One region of the Erwinia sp. 9145 genome, then DNA from elsewhere that is predicted to be linked to it. Evidence: predicted binding sites of a transcription regulator. Region 1 holds the regulator's gene; each other region holds the start of a gene.
What was found. The regulator LexA, encoded in region 1, represses DNA repair genes until DNA is damaged. The targets are predictions, from matches to a motif close to TNCTGTATGTACATACAGNA.
Positions count from the first base shown of each region.

Region 1 (8,150 bases):
ACCGACTTCCATTACGTGCTCATAGCCGATATAAATCGGCACCAGCGTAATCGGGCGGTTGCCGCCGCGCAGCATCGCCTGGATGGTCATCGACAGCGTGCCGGTTTTTGGATCCAGCAAACGACCGGTACGTGAGCGACCGCCTTCAACGAAATACTCTACCGAATAACCACGGCTGAACAGTTCGCCGAGATATTCGCGAAAAACCGTGGAATAGAGCTTATTACCCTTAAAGGTTCGGCGAATAAAAAATGCGCCAAGGCGGCGGAAAACAGGACCGGCGGGCCAGAAATTCAGGTTGATGCCTGCGGCGATATGCGGTGGCACCAGCCCCTGATGGTAAAGCACGTAAGAAAGCAGCAGATAATCCATGTGGCTGCGATGGCAGGGCACATAGACGATCTCATGACCATCCTGCGCCAGTTGACGAACGCGTTCGCCGCCGTTGACGTTAATGCCCTGATAAAGCTTGCTCCACGTCCAGCCCATGATGCGATCGGTCAGGCGAATGGCTTCGTAAGAGAAGTCCGCCGCCACCTCTTCCATCAGCTCAATCGCATTCTGTTGCGCTTTCTCATGAGAGATTTTTTTACTGCGCGCTTCGTCCTCAACGGCCTTGGCAATGGCCTTTGACTGGAGCAGCTTGCTGAACAGATCCTGCCTGACCGGCAGTCGGGGGCCAATGGCCGCCAGGCGCTGGCGGGCGAAATGCATGCGCGCCACGCGCGCCAGCTTTTGCGCAATGCTTTTATCGGTGCCGTGCTCGGTCGCCATGCGGCGCAGCGACAGGATCGGCGAAAAACGCACAAAGCTGTCGCGGCCCAGCCACAGGACGGCAAAGAATTTTTGAATGCCGTTCAGCACCCGCAGATGCGGCTGCTCATCACCCTGAACTTCACGGCCCGGCGCACGGCCAAACATGACCGAGACCGGCACCATCTGCACATCCAGCAGCGGATTGCTGCGGTGCAAATCCAGATACTCATGGAAAAGTTTTACGGATTCAAGATTGGGCACGAAGTAAGGAAAAACGCGCGGGCCATCGTGAATAAACACATGGCGGGGCAGTACGGCACCGTCAATTTCCAGCGGTTCTAACGGATCGGGAAGATCTTCTTTACGGCACTGTTCGCGCAGCGCCAGCAAATCAGCCTTTGAATCGTACGGCAGCACATACATAATAGGGCGCGACGTATCCAGCCCCAGTTCCGTAATCGGCTCGGCGGGTATCGCCTTACTCTTTACCAGTATTTTTACAGGTAAATTCAATAGGTTATAATATAATTTACGCCAACCTGACATAGACAACATGAAGCCTCTTGTTAGCAAAGCGCCGCAAGCATACCAGAAAGCGCCAGTGAAATCTGTGGTGTTGCAATTTGTGCGCCACCGGGACATTGACGTTAAATATCTCAAAGGGTTCCCTGAACATGGCAAATAACGTCACCGGCTTGACCCGGATCATTAAAGCGGCCGGCTACTCCTGGAAGGGGCTGAGCGCCGCCTGGCGTCATGAAGCGGCATTTCGTCAGGAGGCGATTGCCGCCGTTGTGGCTATCGCCATTGCCTGCTGGCTGGACGTGGATGCCATTACGCGCGTGATGCTGATTGGTTCCGTGGTGCTGGTCATCATAGTGGAAATCCTCAACAGCGCGATTGAAGCCGTCGTCGACCGCATTGGCAGTGAATTTCATCCGCTATCGGGCCGTGCAAAGGATATGGGCTCAGCGGCGGTGCTGTTAACCATTCTGTTTGCGCTCTTCGTGTGGGCAATGCTGTTAATACCGCAAATGCGATAATCTTTCCAGATTTTGACAACGCGCTGTTATTTCCCATATTTTGGGTTTTCAATCAGCAAATACCTGTATATACTCACAGTCGACTGTATAAACAACCAGGGGGCGGAATGAAAGCACTAACGGTAAGGCAGCAGCAGGTCTACGACCTGATTCGCGACCACATTAATCAGACCGGCATGCCGCCAACGCGGGCAGAAATCGCAGCCCGGCTGGGTTTTCGTTCTCCTAACGCGGCGGAAGAGCACCTGAAGGCGCTGGCGCGTAAAGGCGTGATTGAAATCATTTCTGGCGCATCGCGCGGTATCCGTCTGATGATGGAAGAAGAAGAAGGGTTGCCGCTCATCGGTCGCGTGGCCGCCGGTGAGCCACTACTGGCGCAGGAGCACATTGAAGGGCGCTACCAGGTTGATCCCGATCTGTTCAAACCGGGCGCCGACTTTTTGCTACGCGTTGCCGGTATGTCGATGAAAGACATTGGCATTATGGATGGCGACCTGCTGGCGGTGCACAAAACGCAGGATGTGCGTAACGGCCAGGTGGTCGTGGCGCGTATTGACGATGAAGTCACCGTTAAGCGCCTGAAAAAACAGGGCAACATTGTTCATCTTCTGCCAGAAAACAATGAGTTTGAACCTATCGTGGTCGATTTACGCCAGCAGACGCTCTCTATTGAAGGGCTGGCCGTCGGTGTTATTCGTAACGGCAACTGGCTCTGACCGACTTCATTAACGCGTTATGATGAATAGCGCGTGCGCCCCGCCTGCTCGCTGACTTGCCCCGGCCAGCGAGCAGTTTTATCGTCTGTCGCGTAGTGGAAACCGATGCGATTCTTCACCTCCTCTGATAAACACCTCTGGCGGCTGGCGCTGCCGATGATCCTCTCGAACATCACCGTTCCTCTTCTTGGACTGGTGGATACAGCCGTTATCGGCCATCTTGACAGCCCTACCTACCTTGGCGGCGTGGCAATAGGCACCACGGCAACCAGTTTTCTGTTCATGCTGCTGCTTTTTTTGCGCATGAGCACAACAGGATTGACCGCTCAGGCATTGGGTTCCGGCGATAAAACCGCGCTGGCACGCGCGCTGATGCAACCGCTGCTGATAGCCTTTATGGCAGGTTTTGCCTTCATCTTATTCAAATCTCCTCTCACCCACCTGGCATTAAAACTGGTCGGCGGTGAACGCGACGTTCTGCATCAGGCTGCACTCTTTATGAACATCCGCTGGCTGAGCGCCCCGGCAACGCTGGCTAATTTAGTTTTGCTGGGATGGCTACTGGGCGTGCAGTATGCGCGTGCACCGATAATTTTGCTCATTACAGGCAACCTGGTGAATATCGTCCTCGACCTCTGGCTGGTGCTGGGGCTCAACATGGGCGTACAGGGCGCCGCGACAGCGACGGTTATCGCAGAATACTGCACGCTGGCCATCGGCCTGTTGATGGTTGTGAAGGTGTTGAAATTGCGCGGCATTAGGCTGCCGTTGTTAAAAACGGCCTGGCGAGGCAATGTTCGCCGACTGCTGCGCCTGAACCGCGATATCATGCTGCGCTCGCTGCTGCTGCAACTCTGCTTTATGTCGCTGACCATTATCGGCGCCCGCCTGGGGGGCGAAGTGGTGGCGGTTAATGCGGTATTGCTGATGTTCCTGACCTTTACCGCCTACGCGCTTGACGGATTTGCCTATGCCGTAGAAGCCTGCTCCGGCGAAGCCGTAGGCGCCCGCGACGGCAGACAACTGCTGTTGGTATGGCGTTCGGCCTGCCGCCAGGCGGGCATGGTTGCGCTGGCTTTCTCACTTTTCTATGCCGTTGTCGGGACAAATATCGTCGCGCTGCTTACATCGATTCCTGAACTACAACAGCAGGCAGATAACTACCTTATCTGGCAAATCATCCTGCCCGTATGCGGCGTGTGGTGCTATCTGCTGGACGGGATGTTTATCGGCGCCACGCGCGCCAGCGAAATGCGCAATGGAATGGCGGTTGCCGCATTGGGTTACGGGTTGGCGCTGACCAGCGTGCCGCTGTTAGGTAATCACGGCTTATGGCTGGCGTTAACCGTTTTTCTTGTTCTGCGAGGAGTGGTGCTGTGGGGGATCTGGCGGCGACACTGGCAAAACGGCACGTGGCTTTCCTGACACATTTTTTTACATGTTGTTGCCGTTTCGTTAGCGGCTGATCTGCCTGTCTTTTTTCATTTTTGCCACAGGATTGATGGCGGAATAAGAGTAATCCACTCGGGTTGGGCGGAAAATTTCTCATCTTCTACTACAATTATCTGTACGTTAGGCATTTAAAGCGAATTATCTTGCTTTTGCATTATTGCTAAAACGATATCACTTAAGCGGACAACACCTAAGGTCGAGGAGAGACAAGATGAATAAAGACGAAGCCGGCGGTAACTGGAAACAGTTGAAAGGTAAAGTGAAAGAGAAATGGGGCAAGCTGACCGACGATGATATGACTATTGTTGAAGGCAAACGCGATCAGCTGGTTGGTAAAATTCAGGAGCGTTACGGTTATGGAAAAGACCAGGCTGAAAAAGAATTAAGCGAATGGGAAACCCACAACAACCATCGTTTCTGACAGCCCTGATTGACACTCATTTAAGCGTTTCAGGATGATACTCCTACCCTGGCACATGGACAGTGCCGCTTAATCCCTCTTATCGTCCCGAATTTCTCAGCGCCCGCGTTTCTTTGACACCCATTCCTTGTGATCATGCTTGCACTCTTTACGATCGGTGCAGCTTTCAACAACTGTACACTCTCCGCACAAACCATGCGCTTCTATTACGCTATGCGCCAGTACAAAACCTGATTTTAGCGCCAGCGTTTTCAATATCTCTTCAACGCCATCCGCATGCTGTTCAGCCACGGAGCCGCAGCGATCGCAGATCAACATCGCTGAACTGTGTGAAGGTTCTTCGAAGTGATGGCAGACCACATAGCTGTTTGTTGACTCTACGCGATGGACAAATCCCTGTTCGAGCAGAAAATCAAGCGCGCGATACACCGTGGGCGGTTTCGCCTGCGGTTCGGACTCACGAAGCAGATCCAGAAGGTCATAAGCACTGATTGCGCCGCTGCGCTGGCTCATTAAACGAAGAACTTCCAGGCGCTGAGGCGTCAATCTGACATTACGCTGCTGACAAAGCACCTCTGCCTGAGAGAGAATTTTTTCAGGACTGTTCAGGTTCATTGTATTGCCCTCCGCACGATAGTGATTGTTATGTTATCACGGCATAACTGAAACGCCGAATTCCGCTTCCCCATAAATATTTCCTCTTTGCCACAGGGTTGCTTACCAGCGAAACTCCAGAAACCGGTGGTATTTGCCCTAATACGCTATCGTTAATGAAAACTGATTTTTCTCATTGTTTCTGCTCGTGTCTGAAATTTTCACTAAAATAATATTAATGTCATTGGCATGAATAAAGATGAAGCTTGTTGCGAAAGGCAGGTATGGCAGGGATCTGAGCCAAAATGACGCTATCACCTACTTTATTAATTAGCGTGTTAACAGATAAATAAAGGGTCAATGAGCAGAAAAGCCAGTGAATTGTTCCTGTTTTCTCAGCAATGAATTGTTCCAAAAATGTTCATTATGCAGGTCATCGCACCGGGCTCACGTTATGAGCGCGCACTCTTCTTTTATGGATGGGTTTAAAGCAAAATGGCAAAAAAAATCAGTATGTCGAAACGATTTTCCCAACCTGCGGTATTTACTGTCCTGTTTTCCGTCCCTCTCGGCGCGCTTGCAGCCGGCAACTATTACGATGCGCGTAATGATGCAATGGGCGGTACGGGCGTGGCGTCATCCACCTACGGCACTGCGGTGCTGGCTAACCCGGCGTTAATGACCAAAGCGCGACCGGAAGACAACGTCAGCATTATTCTTCCTGCGGCGGGCGTTCAGCTCACGGACAAACACAAGCTGATTGATAAGATTGATGATTTGACCGACAGCGTCGACAGTTACCAGGACATCGCTAATAGCGGCAGCTTCACTCCGGCCGATTATCCACGCGTGCAGGCCGCAGCTGGCGATCTTGCCAGCCAGTTGCGCGGCATGAAGGGCAATCAGGCCTCCGGCACCGCAGGCGTTGCGTTTGCTGTGACCGTACCCAATGAGGTGCTGCCGTTTGCCTTCGTCACCAAAGCCTACGGCACGGCGAATGTCAGAGCCGCCGTCAGCCAGAGCGATATTGATTACCTTCAGGGCGTGGCCGACGGCACTATTTTTCCGCTGCCTGGCGATGAAGACAGGCTGACCTCTGCCGGGCTGGGCCGTGGCGCGATTGTTTACGATTATGGCGTTGCCGTAGCGCATGAGTTCACCATCGCAGGGCAGCCGGTTTCCTTCGGCGTGACGCCGAAATTGCAGAAAACCTATCTCTATAACTACAGCGCGTCGGTCTATAACTACGACAAATCAGATTTCAAAAAAGGCCGCTACAAAAATGACGACACCGGTTTCAACATCGATGCGGGCGCCGCAACCGATTTGAACGATAACTGGACGCTGGGCGTCAGCGCGCAAAACCTGATTTCTCGCGATATTGAAACCAAAGAGATCAGCGGATTCAAAGACACTTATCAGATCCGACCTGTGGTCACGCCGGGCGTGTCGTTCCATACCGATCGCCTGACCACCGCGCTCGATGTGGATGCGACGCCGACCAAACGCTTTAAAACGCAGGATCAAAGTCAGTATGCGGGCATCGGTGCCGAATATCGCCTGCTGAGCTGGCTCCAGCTACGCGCCGGCTACCGTGCGGATATGAAGTCTAACGACACCAACGTGGTGACTGCCGGTTTTGGCCTGTCACCCTTTAATAAAGTCCATCTCGACCTTGCCGGTATGAAGGGCGACGACAACACCTGGGGCGCGGTAGCGCAAATGAACTTTACGTTCTGATCGTCCGGGGGCGCTCCGTGCGCCCCTTTTACCGCCTGCGCGACAGCTTGGGATGATCGCAACAGGGGCGCGTGTTATCATTACGCTGATTTTTTAAACCCATCGAGTTAGCACGCCCTATGACCCAACATCTGCCCGCCCTTCGCTTCTCCATCGCGCCCATGCTGGACTGGACCGACCGCCACTGCCGTTATTTTCATCGACAGCTAACGCGTGAGGCGCTGCTCTATACGGAAATGGTCACCACCGGCGCCATCATTCATGGTAAGGGCGACTATCTGGCGTGGAGTCAGGAGGAGCAGCCCGTCGCATTGCAGCTGGGCGGAAGCGATCCTGCGGCGCTGGCGCAATGCGCACGCCTGGCGGAAGCGCGCGGCTACAGTGAAGTGAACCTGAACGTCGGCTGTCCCTCCGATCGCGTTCAAAATGGTCGTTTCGGCGCCTGCCTGATGGGCGAAGCGGCGCTGGTCGCAGACGGTGTGAAGGCAATGCGTGACCAGGTGTCGATTCCGGTCACGGTGAAAACACGCATTGGCATTGACGAACAGGATAGCTACGAATTTCTCTGCGACTTTATTCGTCAGGTTTCGGAGCAGGGCGGCTGCGATACCTTTATCATCCACGCGCGCAAGGCGTGGTTGTCGGGCCTCAGCCCGAAAGAGAACCGCGAAATCCCGCCGCTGGATTACGCGCGCGTCTATCAACTGAAACGAGACTTCCCGCATCTGACGATATCGATTAACGGCGGCGTAAAGTCGCTGGAAGAGGCCAGAACGCACCTGCAACACGTGGATGGCGTGATGATGGGGCGCGAGGCGTATCAAAATCCCGGCATACTGGCGCAGGTCGATCGCGAGCTGTTTGGCAGCAGCCAGCCTGCGGTTGATTCGGTTGCGGTGGTGCGTGCAATGTATCCCTACATTGAACGGGAACTGGCGAACGGCACTTACCTGGGCCATATCACGCGTCACATGCTTGGCCTGTTTCAGGGCATTCCGGGCGCGCGACAATGGCGTCGTTACCTGAGCGAAAATGCTCACAAACCGGGCGCCAATATTGAAACGGTCGAACAGGCGCTGGCCCTCGTCGCCGACAGAGTGACCGCCACGGCGTAGAAACCGTAAAAGTGATAACAGTTACAGGTGAGAATGCGGCCGCGATCACATTCTGGCATCTTCATAAGATGAATCAGTGATAACCCATATTTTTTACTTATGAACTCTGCCAGGATGCTTCTCCAGATTCGCCGCCGTACCCTACAAACCGCGCGAACGATAAAAAAGAAAAAAGGGCCTCCTTGCGGGAGGCCCTTGCCATTTCTGCGTATTACGGGATTAACAAACTGGAACCCTGTGTGGCACGGCTTTCCAACGTTTTATGCGCCTGCTGCGCATCTTTTAATGCGAATTTCTGCTGCTCCGGCACGTC
Region 1 covers NZ_JQNE01000001.1:72,373-80,522, forward strand. The annotation lists gene plsB (glycerol-3-phosphate 1-O-acyltransferase PlsB) at 1-1,302, opposite strand, end outside; gene FA91_RS00330 (diacylglycerol kinase) at 1,431-1,799, shown strand; gene lexA (transcriptional repressor LexA) at 1,907-2,515, shown strand; gene dinF (MATE family efflux transporter DinF) at 2,621-3,940, shown strand; gene FA91_RS00345 (CsbD family protein) at 4,179-4,388, shown strand; gene zur (zinc uptake transcriptional repressor Zur) at 4,485-5,003, opposite strand; gene FA91_RS00355 (conjugal transfer protein TraF) at 5,496-6,722, shown strand; gene dusA (tRNA dihydrouridine(20/20a) synthase DusA) at 6,842-7,837, shown strand; gene FA91_RS00365 (quinone oxidoreductase) at 8,049-8,150, opposite strand, start outside.

Region 2 (8,150 bases), 1.6 Mb from region 1:
GCGGTTGTCGTCAGGTCTGTTGTGGGTGAGGGCGACACGGTTTTTACCCACCATTATGTCACCGTGGAAAACAGGCAGGGCGTCAACAGCGAATTTGAGGTGCTGGCCTGCTTTACGCTCTCATCAGAAAAAATTGTACGCTGCGAAGAGTTAACCCGAATGATCGGTGGAAGTCATGATGACCATGACCTTGGCAGCAGAGTGTAAATCAGTGGTAAAAGACGTGCGTTTGACGCTGGAAAATTTTCCGTGCCAGCCAGATATGAGGCGCAGACGGCAGAATGTTAAAGAGTCTGAAACGTTTTTTTTCTGCGCCATAAAGTTGATAAATCAGTAGTTATGTTCCAGGCTTTATGTCACATGGATAATAAACGAGGAATAAGAATATGAATAAAGTAACAGGATTTATTGGTGCTGCTGTGGCTCTGGCCGTTCTGTCTGGCTGTACGGCATACGACCGTGCCGAAAGCTATGTGACTAAGCCCGTTGTTCAGGATGTTAAGAAAGGAATGACGCGTCAGCAGGTTCGCGATGTTGCCGGCCCTGCCTCGACTGAAATCACCATGGTTCACGCGCGCGGTACCTGCCAGACTTACGTACTGGGCGAACGTGACGGTAAGCCGCAAACCTATTTCGTAAGCTATAACGACACCGGTCGCGTCATGAACTACGGCTTCCAGAGCTGTAAAGAGTACGATACCGATCCGCAGGCAAACCAGTAAGGGTTGCGCGGACAGAGTGAATAAAAACGGCCACCCAGGTGGCCGTTTTTTTATAACCCCGGCGGACGCGGTACTTCCAGATACCGCCCTGAAATATCGCGCCGATAGTAGTGACCATCCTGCACGTAAAAACGCTCACCGTTATAGTCCAGCGCCTGCATCGAGCCTGAATATCGTTCGACGGGTGGCTCAACCATCACATAGCCATTATTGTTTTGCCGTTGGTAATAGCTGCCGTTCAGCACGTAATAGGTCAGTCCGCCAATCAGCACGGCCGCCGCCGCATCCGGCAGGAAGTTGTAATGACGCGGTCCGCCGCCCCAGCCCGGCCCGCCGCCCTGATGCCAGCCCGGCCCGCCCGGGCCGCCTGGTCCTCCACCCGGATGAGCAAAAACCAGCGTGGGCGAGACCAGCGTTAAGGCGATAAGCGTATTGATCACCTTTTTCATGACGTTTCTCCTGTTATGACTGTACTCAGCATCAGGCTGCCGCGATGAAAACGCAAGCGTCTCAACGTCGCTATTGGCAGCTGCTTACAGCGCTTAACGCATTCTTAACGCTCCCTCCATGAAGTGACAAAAAAAGGCAGCCGTTGAAGCGGCTGCCTGATATTTATGACCCCGTTAAAAAGGGTTAAGCAGGGACGCTTAGCGCCTTCTGACTGCGCGACCAGACGCGGTGGGCAGCCATTGCAGCGATAAACTCGCTCATCAGCACGCCCTCTGCTTTGCTGTCCGTCAGCAGGCCGTCTTCCTCTTCTTCATCGCCCAGGCCGAACTGGGGTTTGAAGCGACGCGCGTCGCCGCTCAGGCCGATAACCTTCAGATGCTTATAGGCTTCCAGCAGGAAGTAACGCGCGTCACCGCTCAGCAGCAGGGCGTCGATATTACCATCCGGCACGATAACCGCATCGAAGGTGAGCGACGGCAGACCGCTGAAGGTCGCGTCAACGGGAAGGTTAGAACCATCGTCCGCACGAACCTGGCCCATATGCGGCGCCAGCAACTTCGCGTGAACGCCTTCGGCTTTCAGCGCTTGCAGGATCGCCAGAACATCGGCGGCAACCACGCCGTCGCTGATTAACAGTGCGACCTGGCGTCCTTTGATCGAGCCGCTTGGAACGGCATACAGGCTCAGGCTCGCATCTTTCTTCAGACCGTTGACGTCTTTCGGCGGTGCGGTGTGCATCTTCTCGTCAGAGAGCGCAATGCCCAGATTTTCCGCCACGCCGTTCGCCAGCGACACGTCGATATGAACCAGGTGATCGACCACGCGCTCACGGATATAAGGGCGGGCAACTTTGCTCAGCTCAAACGAGAAGGCATCCACAATGTGCTGCTGCTCAATCGGAGTCTGGCTGTTCCAGAACAGACGCGGCTGCGAGTAATACTCACCGAAGGACGGGCTGCGCTCGCGCACCTTGTGGCCCTCAATGCGTTCCTGGTGGCTCTCAAAACCACCACGGTGCGGCGCTGGCGGCGTTTCACGCGGCCAGTTGTCGTTGATTGAGTTAGGCTCGTAATTGGCCGGGTTGGTATCGATATCCATCCGGTGCATGCCCTGCCGCTGGAAGTTGTGGTACGGGCAGGTTGGACGGTTAATCGGAATTTCGTGGAAGTTAGGCCCGCCAAGACGGCTGATCTGCGTATCCGTGTAGGAGAAAAGGCGGCCCTGAAGCAGCGGATCGTTAGTAAAATCCAGCCCGGGAACGATATGGCCAGGGTGGAATGCGACCTGTTCCGTTTCAGCGAAGAAGTTGTCCGGATTGCGATTCAGCACCATTTTACCAATCAGCTCAACCGGCACCAGCTCTTCCGGGATCAGCTTGGTGGCATCGAGCAGATCAAAATCAAATTTAAACTCATCCTCTTCAGGAATGAGCTGCACGCCCAGCTCATATTCGGGGAAGTCTCCGGCTTCAATCGCTTCCCACAGATCGCGGCGATGGAAGTCCGGGTCACGGCCGGTCAGTTTTTGCGACTCATCCCACAGCAGCGACGCCTTGCCCGCGACCGGTTTCCAGTGGAAACGCACAAAAGTGGCTTTGCCTTCGGTATTGATAAAGCGGAAGGTATGAATACCAAAGCCTTCCATCGTGCGGTAGCTGCGTGGAATGCCGCGATCGGACATGGCCCAGGTCACGTTATGCAGCGTTTCCGGCTGAAGAGAAACGTAGTCCCAGAAGGTGTCGTGAGCTGACTGACCCTGTGGAATTTCATTATGCGGCTCAGGTTTTACCGCGTGAACGAAATCCGGGAACTTGTGCGCATCCTGAATAAAGAACACCGGCGTGTTATTGCCTACAAGGTCGAAAACACCTTCATCGGTATAGAATTTCGTGGCGAAGCCGCGAATATCACGCACGGTATCCGCCGATCCCGCTCCGCCCTGCACGGTGGAGAAGCGTACAAACACCGGCGTCGCCTGCTCAGGATTGCGCAGGAAATCGGCTTTGGTGATGTCGCTCAGATCGCGATAGGGCTGGAAGTAACCGTGGGCAGCAGAGCCACGCGCGTGAACGATGCGCTCAGGGATGCGCTCATGATCGAAATGGGTGATTTTTTCGCGCAGAATAAAATCTTCAAGCAGCGTCGGGCCGCGTGTGCCAGCGCGCAGTGAATTCTGGTCGTCAGCAATGCGTGTGCCCTGATTGGTGGTCAGAGGGAAATTTTCACCGCCTTTACGGAAGGTTTCCAGCGCATCGATTTTAGCATTATGGGTGTCGGGCGTTTTCAAACTGCCGGGTGCGGTGGGCTGTTTTCCAGGAGGGGTGGGACGCGCATCGGGCTTGTGGGAACCATCTGAGGGCGCAAGAGAATCCATTCCCGGTTTTGCAGAGTCCGGCCCGGTCATCGGGGCATTGTGACTCAGCTCCTTATTATCGGTTTCTTTCGACATGCTTACTTGCTCCTGTAGTTATCGTATCTGACGCAGTTAACTATAGAACAGCACGTCGGATACGCCTGAGAAGCGCAGGGTTTTATCTTAAGAAAAGGCCAATAATTGGAAAAGGCTGCGGCAATTGATAAATAAACGGGCTGAAGACGATCAGCCCGCAGGATAATTAACGTTGTGCCAGTTCGAAATCGTGCCCGGCGTCACTGTTAAGTAACGATTTGTCAGTCTGCTTTAACCACTGGCTGGTAAGCGTGCCGGCAGTGATTGAACCGTTTACGTTCAGCGCGGTACGACCCATATCAATCAGCGGTTCGATGGAGATCAGCAGCGCAACCAGCGTCACCGGCAGGCCCAGCGTCGGCAGCACGATCAGCGCGGCAAAGGTAGCGCCGCCGCCGACGCCAGCCACGCCGGCAGAACTGAGGGTGACGATACCCACCAGCGTGGCAATCCACATTGGATCGAACGGATTGATCCCCACGGTCGGCGCAACCATCACCGCCAGCATGGTCGGATAAAGACCGGCGCAGCCGTTCTGGCCAATCGTTGCGCCAAACGAGGCGGCAAAGCTGGCGATAGAGTCAGGGATGCCGAGGCGACGGGTCTGCGCTTCGACGCTCAGCGGAATGGTCGCGGCGCTGGAGCGGCTGGTAAAAGCGAAGGTGATCACCGGCCAGACTTTACGGAAAAAGCGCTTAGGGTTTACGCCGTTTACCGACAGCAACAGAGCATGCACGGCAAACATGATCGCCAGGCCCAGATAGGAGGCCAGGACAAATCCACCGAGCTTGACGATGTCATTAACGTTAGAACTGGCGACCACTTTGGTCATCAGCGCCAGCACGCCGTACGGCGTCAGCTTCATGATCAGACGAACCAGCTTCATTACCCAGGCCTGAAGCACATCGATTGCCGCCAGCACGCGCTCGCCTTTTGGCCGATCGTCACGAAGGAGATGCAGGGCCGCCACGCCAAGAAACGCCGCAAAAATTACCACGCTGATAATGGACGTCGGGTTGGCGCCGGTCAGATCGGCGAAAGGATTTTTTGGCACAAACGACAACAGAAGCTGCGGCGTGGAAAGATCGGCAACCTTGCCCACGTAGTTGGTTTGCAAGGCAGCAAGACGTGCCGTTTCCTGTGCGCCCTGCACCAGACCGCTGGCATCCAGCCTGAAAAGCCAGGTCACGAACACGCCGACCAGCGCGGAAATAGCGGTGGTAAACAGCAGTACGCCGATGGTCAGCACGCTGATTTTACCCAGCGACGAAGCATTATGCAGACGCGCCACGGCGCTGAGGATCGAGGCAAAGACCAGTGGCATCACGATCATTTGCAACAGCTGCACATAGCCGTTGCCCACAATATTGAACCAGCTAATCGACTCTTTCAGCACCGCGCTTTCTGAACCATAAATAGTGTGTAGTACAAGGCCAAACAGCACGCCCATTACCAATCCCAGCAAAACTTTTTTGGAAAGACTCCAGTTGGCGCTGCCGCTTTTGGCAAGAACAATCAACAGCGCGACAAAAGCCACGATGTTGGCAATTAAAGGAAGGTTCATCCCGGATCTCCAGTCAGGTCGACGCGTATATTCGCGTCGTACAGCAGATAATTTTCTTCGTGCAGCAGAATGCCGCCCGGTGCGGAGCATGGTAACACTCACCAACGGGCGTCTATATATTCAAATGGAATGCTATATAACTAAAGTGGTTTTACCGGCGATTTAATGTGCATATTGCGTGTTTATCAAGCGGGAAAAACCGCTTTGCACCATTTGTAACGCGTCGGCGGGCCAGCTTCTCGCACTAAAAGAGGGCGACCAGATGGCGCAGCCAATCAGCGCAAAGCAGAGCAGCCGCTCCATCTGGTTACCTTTCTGGCTGGTCAGCAGCGGCAGGCGGAATCGCCAGCGGCACGGCCAGAGCAGCGGCACCCCGGCCGGCGTCAGCATATCCGCTGCGATATGGCTCAAATAACCTAATACTAATCCCTGAAAAACATCGGCCGGCACCAGTCCGTTCTGCGGGACTTTGAGCTGAAAAAGCGCCACGCCGCCCAGCACGGCAAGCAGGCTGTGTGTAAAGCCACGGTGACCGAAGGCGCGGGCAATTGGCTGGGAAACCCAGCGGAAACGCTGCCCTAAAAATGATTTAGGGTGATCGATATCGGGCAGCAGGCAGGTAAGCAGCGCGGCAGGAACGATATGCCACCAGTCGCCGCCAGCCAGTTCCGGCGTCAGTTCGATTCGGCGGGCAAAAATAGTGCTGGCGATGGCAAAAAGAAGATGGCCTTCAGCCGTCATGATAACATCCTGCATAACTGTCAATGCATCCAGTATAGAGATATATACAGTGCAGGGCATCAGTGACGGTGTAACCAAAGATGAATAACGATCGGGTTACACCGTTTTTATATCACTCAGGCGGCGGGATGGGCGCCGTGAAGGTGAGCAGCGGTCAGTTCATCAAGCGAACCTAATTTTACGTCTGCCAGCGCCCAGCGTGCATCGACGGCAAACTCTGCCGCTGGAACCACGATGGAACGCATGCGGGCGGCTTTGGTCGCCACCATGCCGTTGACCGAATCTTCCAGCGTCACGCAGTTGAGGGGATCGACGCCGAGACGCGCCGCTGCATCCAGATAAACCTGCGGATGCGGTTTGCTGTAAGGCAGTGATTCTGCCGAGGCCAGCACGTCAAAGTAGTCGCGCAGGTTAAACATTTCCAGCACCCGCTCAAGCATATGCAGAGGAGAAGCGGACGCCAGACCGATTTTCAGCCCTTCAGCACGACAGAGCTTCAGCGCAGACTCCACGCCCGGCAGCAGCGGCCGCGTTTCTTCAACCAGCGACAACGAACGCGCGATTATCCTGCGCGTCACCTCGGCCTGGTCCGGGCCTGACCACGGCAGCGTTTCGTACCACATACGCACCACCTGGTCGATGCGCAGGCCGAGGGTGTCCGGCAGTTCGCTGCGGCGTGACAGATCAACATCAAGGGTGGAAAAGATGTCCAGTTCTGCGCGATCCCACAACGGTTCGGAATCGATCAGCAGGCCATCCATATCGAAAATTGCGGCAAGCACAGGGCGGGTGTAAGACATTTTACGGCTCCGTTCAACAAATTGTGCTCACCATACCATGAACATGCCTCTCACAACATCGCCGCTCAGGCGGCCTTACTGACGGCAGATTTTCGCGCCAGCCAGCCATGAATAAGCAATAAGTAGGGCTTCTGCCTCGTTTCGGGCCTGCGCCAGCGCGTTATTCACCGCTTGTTCAACCAGGCTCGTCGGATTATCGCGCCGATCGCCCGGGGCCATAAGCGCCGGTTCACCCACGGCTCGCCAAACCTGCTCCAGCGTTATTTCGAGCAGATCGCAGCTTAACTGTCAGCCGCCGCGATGACCCTTTTCAGTGCGAACATAGCCGCGCTCTCTCAGGCCCGCCCTCAGGCGGCGAACAACGACCGGGTGAGTGCTCATCAACATTGACCGCTGCTCCGAGGTGCGTACTCCGCCATGCGCACCAGCACATGCAACATAGCGGAAAGCTTACTGTCTCTTTTCATGTAAATTAAAATTTCACATGAAACGCGCCAGGCGCAAACGGTCTTATTGCGCCGCCGGACATGACAGCCTGACTTTTTTCAGGCACATTTCTCAGCCAGTGGATAAACTTAAAGCCTAAAACTAAAGGACAGGAGTAAGCATGACTTATCAACAAGCTGGCAGAATTGCGATAGTGAAACGCATCGCTGGCTGGATCATTTTTATTCCCGCGCTGATTTCAACCGTGATTTCATTGATGCTTTTTCTGGAAAAAAGCCGCGAACAGCGTGAAGGGATTAACGCGGTGATGCAGGACTTTTCGCACGTGATGATTGATATGATCCGCTTTAACACCCATTTTCTGGATGTTTTCTGGAATCGTTCGCCGGTGCCGGATTTCAGTCACGGCAGCAATATCACCTTCTGGATTATTTACGTGCTGATTTTTGTCGGCCTCGCATTGCAGGCTTCAGGCGCAAGAATGTGGCAGCAGTCGCGTCGCGTGCGGGAAGGCATTGAAGACCAGATGATTCTGGAGAATGCTAAAGGCGCAGAAGGGCGTAGTCGTCAGCAGTTAGAGGAGAAAATCGTCATTCCTCGCCACACCATTTTTCTGCAATTTTTCTCGCTCTATGTGCTGCCGATAGTGATTGCCGTGGCCGGTTATTTCATTCTTAAGCTGCTCGGTTACATCACCTGACCTCCGCGCCGGCCCGGCATCATGCTCAGGCCCGCGCCAGATCGGCTTCATCAACGTCAAGCAGCGCGCCCACCGCCCGCTGCGCGTCTGCCAGCCAGCCGCCGCCAAAGACGTTGGCGCGGTTGAGCAAATAGTAAAGCTGGTAAACGGGCTGCCGCTGGCGATAATCTGCCGGAAGCGCCCACGTTGCCTGATAGCTTTCCAGAATCTCCTGCGGCAAATCGCTGTGCCAGGCGAGCATTGCCAGATCGCACTCTCTGTCGCCCCAGTAGCATGCC
Region 2 covers NZ_JQNE01000001.1:1,673,476-1,681,625, forward strand. The annotation lists gene FA91_RS08215 (hypothetical protein) at 1-207, shown strand, start outside; gene osmE (osmotically-inducible lipoprotein OsmE) at 387-722, shown strand; gene FA91_RS08225 (DUF6515 family protein) at 773-1,171, opposite strand; gene katE (catalase HPII) at 1,356-3,620, opposite strand; gene FA91_RS08235 (L-cystine transporter) at 3,787-5,184, opposite strand; gene FA91_RS08240 (metal-dependent hydrolase) at 5,347-5,925, opposite strand; gene hxpB (hexitol phosphatase HxpB) at 6,042-6,725, opposite strand; gene FA91_RS20980 (hypothetical protein) at 6,801-6,944, opposite strand; gene FA91_RS08255 (YniB family protein) at 7,333-7,872, shown strand; gene FA91_RS08260 (fructosamine kinase family protein) at 7,898-8,150, opposite strand, start outside.
Region 2: FA91_RS08240 (metal-dependent hydrolase) is a predicted target of LexA. The motif match lies at 5,941-5,960, and genes of this name have one in related genera.

Region 3 (8,150 bases), 1.1 Mb from region 1:
AACCTGGACACGTCGCCGGAATTTTACGGCAACATTATCACCACGCGCTCCTATCAGGAGCGACTGGATACGCTGGGTAAAGTACGCGACGCGGGGATCAAGGTCTGTTCCGGCGGCATTGTCGGGCTGGGCGAAACCGTTGACGATCGCGCAGGGCTGCTGGTGCAGTTGGCTAATCTGCCGACGCCGCCGGAGAGCGTGCCGATCAACATGCTGGTGAAGGTGAAAGGCACGCCGCTGGCCGACAACGACGACGTGGATCCTTTTGATTTTGTGCGCACCATCGCGGTCGCGCGGATCATGATGCCGTCCTCGCACGTGCGGCTCTCCGCCGGGCGCGAGCAGATGAGCGAACAGACCCAGGCGATGTGTTTTATGGCGGGCGCGAACTCCATTTTCTATGGCTGCAAGCTGCTTACCACGCCAAACCCTGAAGAGGATAAAGATCTTGTTCTGTTCCGCAAACTTGGCCTGAATCCGCAGCACAACACCACCACGGCGGGCGATAACGAGCAGCAGCAGGTGCTGGCCGGACAGTTACTGAACGCCGATACCGAACAGTTTTACAACGCGGCGCTGTAAATGAGCTGGCAGCAACGCATCACCGACGCGCTCGCTGTGCGGCGCGGAAAAGGCCAGTTTCGCCAGCGGCAGGTTTTTCAGCCGCACAGCGGCGCCTCGCTTGACGTGAACGGCCAGCGTTATCTCAACTTTGCCGCCAACGACTATCTGGGGCTGACTCGCGATCCGCGTATCGTTCGCGCCTGGCAGCAGGGCGCAGAGCGTTACGGCGTGGGCGCGGGCGGATCGGGCCACGTCACCGGTTACGGCGCGCCGCACGCCGCGTTTGAAGAGGAACTGGCCGACTGGCTTGGCTATCCGCGCGCGCTGCTGTTCATTTCAGGTTTTGCGGCAAATCAGGCGGTTATTGCGGCGATGATGGCAAAAAACGACCGCATCTTCGCCGACAAATTGTCACATGCCTCGCTGCTGGAGGCCGCGGCGCTGAGTCCGGCCACGCTGCGCCGTTTTGCACATAACCAGCCCGATGCGCTGGCCGCGCTGCTGACGGGCGCCGACGGTGGAGAAACGCTGGTGGTAACCGAAGGCGTCTTCAGCATGGATGGCGACAGCGCGCCGCTGTCCGCCCTGCACGCCCTTACTCGCCAGCACGGCGGCTGGCTGATGGTGGACGATGCGCACGGCATCGGCGTCACCGGCGAAGAGGGGCGCGGCAGCGCCTGGCAGCAGCAGGTGCAGCCGGAACTGCTGGTGGTCACCTTCGGCAAAGCCTTTGGCGTCAGCGGCGCGGCGGTACTTTGCCAGACCGAAACGGCGGACTATCTGATCCAGTTCGCCCGCCATCTGATCTACAGCACGGCGATGCCGCCCGCCCAGGCATGCGCGCTGAGCGCCTCGCTGGCTTGCGTCAGGCAGGGCGATGCGCAGCGCCAGCGGCTGGCAGAGAATATCGCCCTGTTTAAAGCCGGTGCCGCCGCGCGCGGCTTCAAACTGACGCCTTCGCTGACGGCGATCCAGCCGCTGATAGTGGGCGACGAAGCGCGCGCGCTGGCGCTGGCCGATACGCTGCGCGCGCAGGGCTGCTGGGTGACGGCGATCCGACCGCCAACGGTGCCGCCCGGTACGGCGCGGCTGCGCATCACGCTCAGCGCGGCGCATCGGCCGGAAGAGATCCAACGGCTGCTGGAGGCGCTGAATGACGCAAGAGGTTAACAAGCAGGCGGTGGCGCAGGCGTTTGGCCGCGCGGCGACGCACTACAATCAGTTTGCTGAACTCCAGCGCATGAGCGGCGAGGCGCTGAAGGCCTTTGCCTCGCGCCACGGCGGGCTGGCGGTGCTGGACGCCGGCTGCGGTACGGGCTGGTTCAGCCGTCAATGGCGAGAGGCGGGCAACCGGGTCACCGCCCTCGATCTCTCGCCGGTGATGCTCCAACAGGCCGAGACGCAGCAGACGGCGCACGGTTACCGGCAGGGCGACATCGAAGCGCTGCCCTTCGGTGAGGCGGAATTTGATCTCTGCTGGAGCAATCTGGCGGTGCAGTGGTGCGCCGATCTGCGCCAGGCGCTGCGCGAGATGCGGCGCGTGACGCGTCCTGACGGCCAGGTGCTCTTTTCGACGCTGGCGGCGGGATCGCTCAGTGAGCTTTCGTTCGCCTGGCAGCATCTTGCCATGCCTGCGCCCGTTAACCGCTTTCTTACCGCCGAGGCCATTGCCGAAGCGGGTAAGGATCTGCCGCTGACGCTGCACCCGCAGACGCTGACGCTGGCTTTCCCGGACGTGCTGAGCGCGCTGCGTTCGCTGAAGGGTATCGGCGCAACGCATCTGCATCAGGGCCGCCGCGCGTTGCTGACCCGCCAACATCTTATCCGGCTGGAGCAGGTCTGGCCGCGCGACGCGCGCGGTTGCCTGCTCAGCTATCAGCTTATTTATGGAGTAATTGAACGTGACTGAACGCTGGTTTATCACCGGAACCGATACCGAAGTGGGTAAGACCGTGGCAAGTACCGCGCTGCTTCAGGCGGCGCGCGCGGCGGGCCTGCGCGCCGTGGGATATAAACCGGTGGCGTCGGGCTGCGAGATGACACAGGACGGACTGCGTAATGAAGACGCGCTGGCGCTGCAAAAAAACAGCGCGCTGTCGCTGCCCTATGCACAGATCAATCCGCTGGCCTTTGCGGAACCCACCGCGCCGCATATCGTCAGCGCGGAAGAGGGCAGGCCGATTGCGTTTGAGCAGCTCTCTGCCGGCCTGGCAACGCTGACGGAACGCGCAGAGTGGGTGCTGATTGAAGGCGCGGGCGGCTGGTTTACGCCGCTCTCAGAGAGCACGACCTTTGCAGGTTGGGTGGAGCAGGAGCAGCTTCCGGTAGTGCTGGTGGTTGGCGTGAAGCTGGGCTGCATTAATCACGCAATGCTCACCGCGCAGGCGATTCAGGCCAGCGGACTGCGGCTGGCCGGCTGGATTGCCAACGCTGTCGAGCGCCCCGGAAAACGCTATGCGGCGTATCTGGAGACGCTGAAACAGCGGCTGCCTGCGCCGATGCTCGGTGAGATCCCGCATCTGACCGCGCCCGACGCGTTTGAGCGCCTCGATCGCTATGTGCGCCTGCCGACGTAAACCCCGACGCGCAGCGCATCGTTAACCGGTGCTCTGCGTGGTCAGCCAGGTATCCACCATGCTCTCATTGAGCTGCGCAACCTCGCCGCGGGCCACGCCCCGTCCCCGGTGCAGCAGCAAAAAGTAATCGGCCACCTTACGAATAAACGAGATGCGCTGCTCCAGCAGTAAAATCGTCAGACCAAAGTCATGATTCAACCGGTGAATTAAATTTCCCATCTCCTCTTCCAGCCACGGCGACATGCCTTCTACCGGCTCATCCAGGATCAGCAGCCTGGGCTGGAGCACCAACGCACGCGCCAGCGCCAGCTGTTGCTGCTCATCCAGCGAGAGATCGCCGCTGCGGCGGTGGCGCAGCGACCAGATCAGTGGAAAAAGCTCAAACACCATCGGCGGAATGCCCCGATGTCGCGCTTCGCCCGCGCCGGAGAGCAGAGCGATGTGCAGGTTATCCTCCACGCTGAGCTGTGAGAAGATCTGCCGTCCCTGCGGCACATAGCCGATACCCAGCGCCGCGCGACGCTCGACGGGTTGATGCAGCAGATCCAGCGGCGGCAGGTTACCCTCCTGCCAGGTGATGGAGCCGCTGTTGATCGGTAAATGGCCCATAATGCAGTTCACCAGGGTTGTTTTGCCCATGCCGGTGCTGCCCACCACGCCGGTACAGGTACCGGGCGACAGATCCAAATCAACATCCCATAAGATGTGATTCTGACCATAGAACTGATTAATTGAACGTAAGCTGAGCATCTTCCACTCTCCTTCAGACAGTTTTCGATCGCCTCTGCTTGCGTCCGCTCTGCGTCGTCTTGCAAACAGTTGTGTTAAACGTGCCGCGGCTTCGTGAACTGGCGAAAAGAAAGCGTGCAGCGGTGTAATCAGCATTGCAAGTTATGGGCCAGTTGTCTGATAACAACGCGAAATAAGCCCCCGTCGCCGCTTTTTTCAGGGCCAGCGGGTGATAGACAGTTAATCATTTGCTTCGCTGCACCCGCACGGGGCATTTCTTCGGTGCAGCAGCAAAAAAACGCCCGGGCGCGCGCGTTAAAAAAAAGCGCCGGGGGCTGGCTGAACGGGCCGATTTGTGCCAGGCAGGGCGGCCCGCAGGCAAACGCCAATCGAAAAAAAACGAAAAAAATTTTTTTGCAGGCGCGTGGGACTGTTTGCGGCGATTTATGCACATGAGATGGTTCGGGCGCTGCCGTCAGTTATCCACTATTCCTGTGGATAACCATGTGCATGAGTGACTTAAAACCCTCGCCAGGCGAGAGCGGACGCGGCCTGGAGTCAGATTGGTGCGAAACGCGCCTTGTTACCTAAAGTTTTTTAAATCAATGAGTTGTATAAAATCAAGAGCCAAAAAATTGGCTTAACACTGCTGACATAGTTTTTATTCGACAGGCTTGACAAATGTTAAAGCGCTTGCCCGTTCTGGGGATAACCGTTTACGCGCTATTCTCATTTTTAATGCCGTCTTTGGCATAAGCGCAAATGGCGAGTAAGTAAACGGATCCGGCTTGAGGACTGTGTATATATCCACTGTTTTTTGCTGGAAAAATCGCCGTAGCAGAGTAGAATTAATCTCCTGTCCGCGCTTTAACCATCAGGTACGTAACGTAATGAGCAAAGTCTTTAAACTCAACTCCGATTTTAAACCTTCCGGCGACCAGCCTGAGGCTATCCGTCGTCTGAAAGAGGGGCTGGAGGATGGGCTGGCTCATCAGACGCTGCTGGGCGTAACCGGCTCAGGAAAAACCTTCACCGTGGCGAACGTCATTGCCGACCTTAATCGCCCGACGATGGTGCTGGCACCGAATAAAACCCTGGCGGCGCAGCTCTATGGCGAAATGAAAGAGTTTTTCCCGGATAACGCGGTGGAATACTTCGTTTCCTACTACGACTATTATCAGCCTGAAGCTTACGTCCCCAGTTCAGATACCTTTATCGAGAAAGATGCTTCGGTGAACGAGCATATCGAACAGATGCGTCTCTCTGCCACCAAGGCCCTGCTGGAGCGTCGCGACGTGGTGGTGGTGGCGTCAGTGTCGGCAATCTATGGCCTTGGCGATCCCGATCTTTACCTGAAAATGATGCTGCATCTGACGCGCGGCATGGTGATCGATCAGCGTGCTATTCTGCGCCGTCTTGCCGAGTTGCAGTACACGCGCAACGATCAGGCTTTCCAGCGCGGCACCTTCCGCGTGCGCGGCGAAGTGATCGATATCTTCCCGGCGGAATCGGATGAATACGCCCTCCGCGTGGAGCTGTTCGACGAAGAAGTGGAGCGGTTGTCGATTTTCGATCCGCTGACCGGCCACATTGATTCGGTGATCCCGCGTTATACCATCTATCCCAAAACGCACTACGTCACGCCGCGCGAGCGCATTCTTCAGGCCATGGAAGACATCAAGGTTGAACTGGTCGAGCGTAAAAAAACGCTGCTGGAGAATAACAAACTGCTGGAAGAGCAGCGCATTTCGCAGCGCACGCAGTTCGATCTGGAGATGATGAACGAGCTGGGTTACTGCTCCGGTATCGAAAACTACTCGCGTTACCTGTCAGGTCGCGGACCGGGCGAAGCGCCGCCAACGCTCTTTGACTACCTTCCTGCCGACGGGCTGCTGGTCGTCGATGAGTCGCACGTTACCATTCCACAGATTGGCGGCATGTACCGTGGCGACCGCGCGCGTAAAGAGACGCTGGTTGAGTATGGCTTTCGTCTGCCCTCCGCGCTGGATAACCGCCCGATGAAATTTGAAGAGTTCGAAGCGCTGGCGCCACAGACTATTTACGTTTCCGCCACGCCGGGCAACTATGAGCTGGAGAAATCCGGCGGCGAGGTCATCGATCAGGTCGTGCGGCCAACCGGCCTGCTCGATCCGCTGATTGAAGTGCGTCCGGTCACTACCCAGGTGGACGATCTGCTGTCTGAGATCCGCAAGCGCGTGGCCATTAACGAGCGCGTGTTGGTGACGGTACTGACCAAGCGCATGGCGGAGGATCTTACCGAATATCTGACCGAACACGGCGAGCGGGTGCGCTATCTGCACTCCGACATTGATACCGTGGAGCGCGTTGAAATCATCCGTGATTTACGCCTTGGCGAGTTCGACGTGCTGGTGGGGATTAACCTGCTGAGGGAAGGGCTGGATATGCCTGAAGTGTCGCTGGTAGCGATTCTGGACGCCGACAAAGAGGGCTTCCTGCGTTCCGAGCGTTCGCTGATCCAGACCATCGGCCGCGCAGCGCGTAACATCAACGGGAAGGCGATATTGTACGGCGACAAAATTACGCCGTCGATGGCGCGGGCTATTGATGAAACCGAACGTCGTCGCGAGAAGCAGACAATCTACAATGCGGAAAACGGCATCGTGCCGCAGGGCCTCAACAAGAAAATCGCTGATATTCTCGAACTGGGGCAGGGGCTTAACAAACTCAACAAAAACAAAGGTCGCGGCAGCAAGTCGGCCCGCGATATCGTTGAGGATGACAGCGCCTGGCTGGCGCTGACGCCGCAGGCACTCCAGAAGAAAATCCGCGAACTGGAGGCGAAAATGCAGCAGCATGCGCAGAATCTTGAGTTTGAAGAGGCGGCGCACGTTCGCGATCAGCTCCACGAGGCGCGCGAGCTGTTTATCGCTGCGTCCTGAGTGCGGCGCGGCATCTGCCGCGCCCGCCACCGTCAGCCAATGGACTGGATCGCGTGTTCCAGCGCGGTGTGCAGCAGTTGACGGTCATGACGATAGGGAATATCAGCAGCGTCAAGCGGCTCCTGAATAATTAACCGATCGCCCACGCCCTGCGTGTTCACGTGCGGGCCAATCACCACTGCATCGATCACTTTTTTGCCGATGGCTTTTTCCATTATCGCCAGCTTATCAGCCAGCGTCAGACGCGCGGCAGCAGGGCTGAGTTCTTTTCCGAGGTTGCCGATAAATACCATGGTGGCGGGCGTGCGGCGCAGCGCCTGCGCCATATCCGGCATCAGCAGCACTGGCATCAGGCTGGTGTAAAAGCTACCGGGGCCGATCAGAATTAAATCTGCTTCGCCTACTGCCTCAATCGCCTCGCGCGTGGCGTTGACCGTGGGCGACAGCCGGAGCGCCTGTGGCGCGTTCTGCATCTGGTCAATGGCCGTTTCGCCATAAATCATGTTGCCTTCATCGTCGATCGCCAGCAGATCGACCGGCTGCTCCGACATCGGGATCAAAAAGGCATCGACCTTGAGCAGATTGCGGATCAGATTAATCGCTTCGACCGGCCGGACGCTGAGGTGATCCAGCGCCTTCAGCATCAGGTTGCCAAGGTTGTGTCCCGCCAGCTCGCCGTTCCCGGCAAAGCGATATTCAAACATGGCCGATGCCACGCTGGGCTCGGTGATCAGCTGATTCAGGCAGTTGCGCATATCGCCCCAGGCAATGCCGCCCTCAGAACGCCGGATACGCCCGGTGGAACCGCCATTGTCCGTGGTGGTGACCACGCCGGTCAGTCGTGAACCAAGAGTAGAAAGTGCCGACATGACGCGGCCCAGACCGTGTCCGCCGCCGATGGCCACGACGCGATCGAGATCGGCTAAGGTGCGATTGCGCATAAATCTCCTTCAGTGTTGTAACGGTAACTTGACCCGGCGCAACGCAGCGGGTTATCGACTATTTTACCTTATCGTGCAGGGAAAATGCGGTTAAAATCCGATATATAGCAAAATATACAACGAAAGGTCGTTCTGGTAACCCGTTCGTATTCGCGGTAGAATTTTCTCAACCTGTTCTACCTGAAACAGGTAAAACACACTTAGCCTGGACAGCCTACGTCGCATGATATGGAGGCCAGGCCGCAACAATTTTGTTGCCAGGGTGCAGAAAGAAATGCCTGCATCCCCCGTATTTGGAAAGGTGTTCTGGTGCCACAATTTACTGACAGCTTCGATCGCCGTTTTTATTATCTGCGGCTGTCGATCACCGACGTGTGCAATTTTCGTTGCAACTATTGCCTGCCCGACGGCTACAAACC
Region 3 covers NZ_JQNE01000001.1:1,173,492-1,181,641, forward strand. The annotation lists gene bioB (biotin synthase BioB) at 1-582, shown strand, start outside; gene bioF (8-amino-7-oxononanoate synthase) at 583-1,734, shown strand; gene bioC (malonyl-ACP O-methyltransferase BioC) at 1,718-2,473, shown strand; gene bioD (dethiobiotin synthase) at 2,466-3,140, shown strand; gene FA91_RS05925 (ATP-binding cassette domain-containing protein) at 3,162-3,890, opposite strand; gene uvrB (excinuclease ABC subunit UvrB) at 4,760-6,790, shown strand; gene yvcK (uridine diphosphate-N-acetylglucosamine-binding protein YvcK) at 6,823-7,731, opposite strand; molybdenum cofactor riboswitch at 7,917-8,051, shown strand; gene moaA (GTP 3',8-cyclase MoaA) at 8,038-8,150, shown strand, end outside.
Region 3: uvrB (excinuclease ABC subunit UvrB) is a predicted target of LexA. The motif match lies at 4,663-4,682, and genes of this name have one in related genera.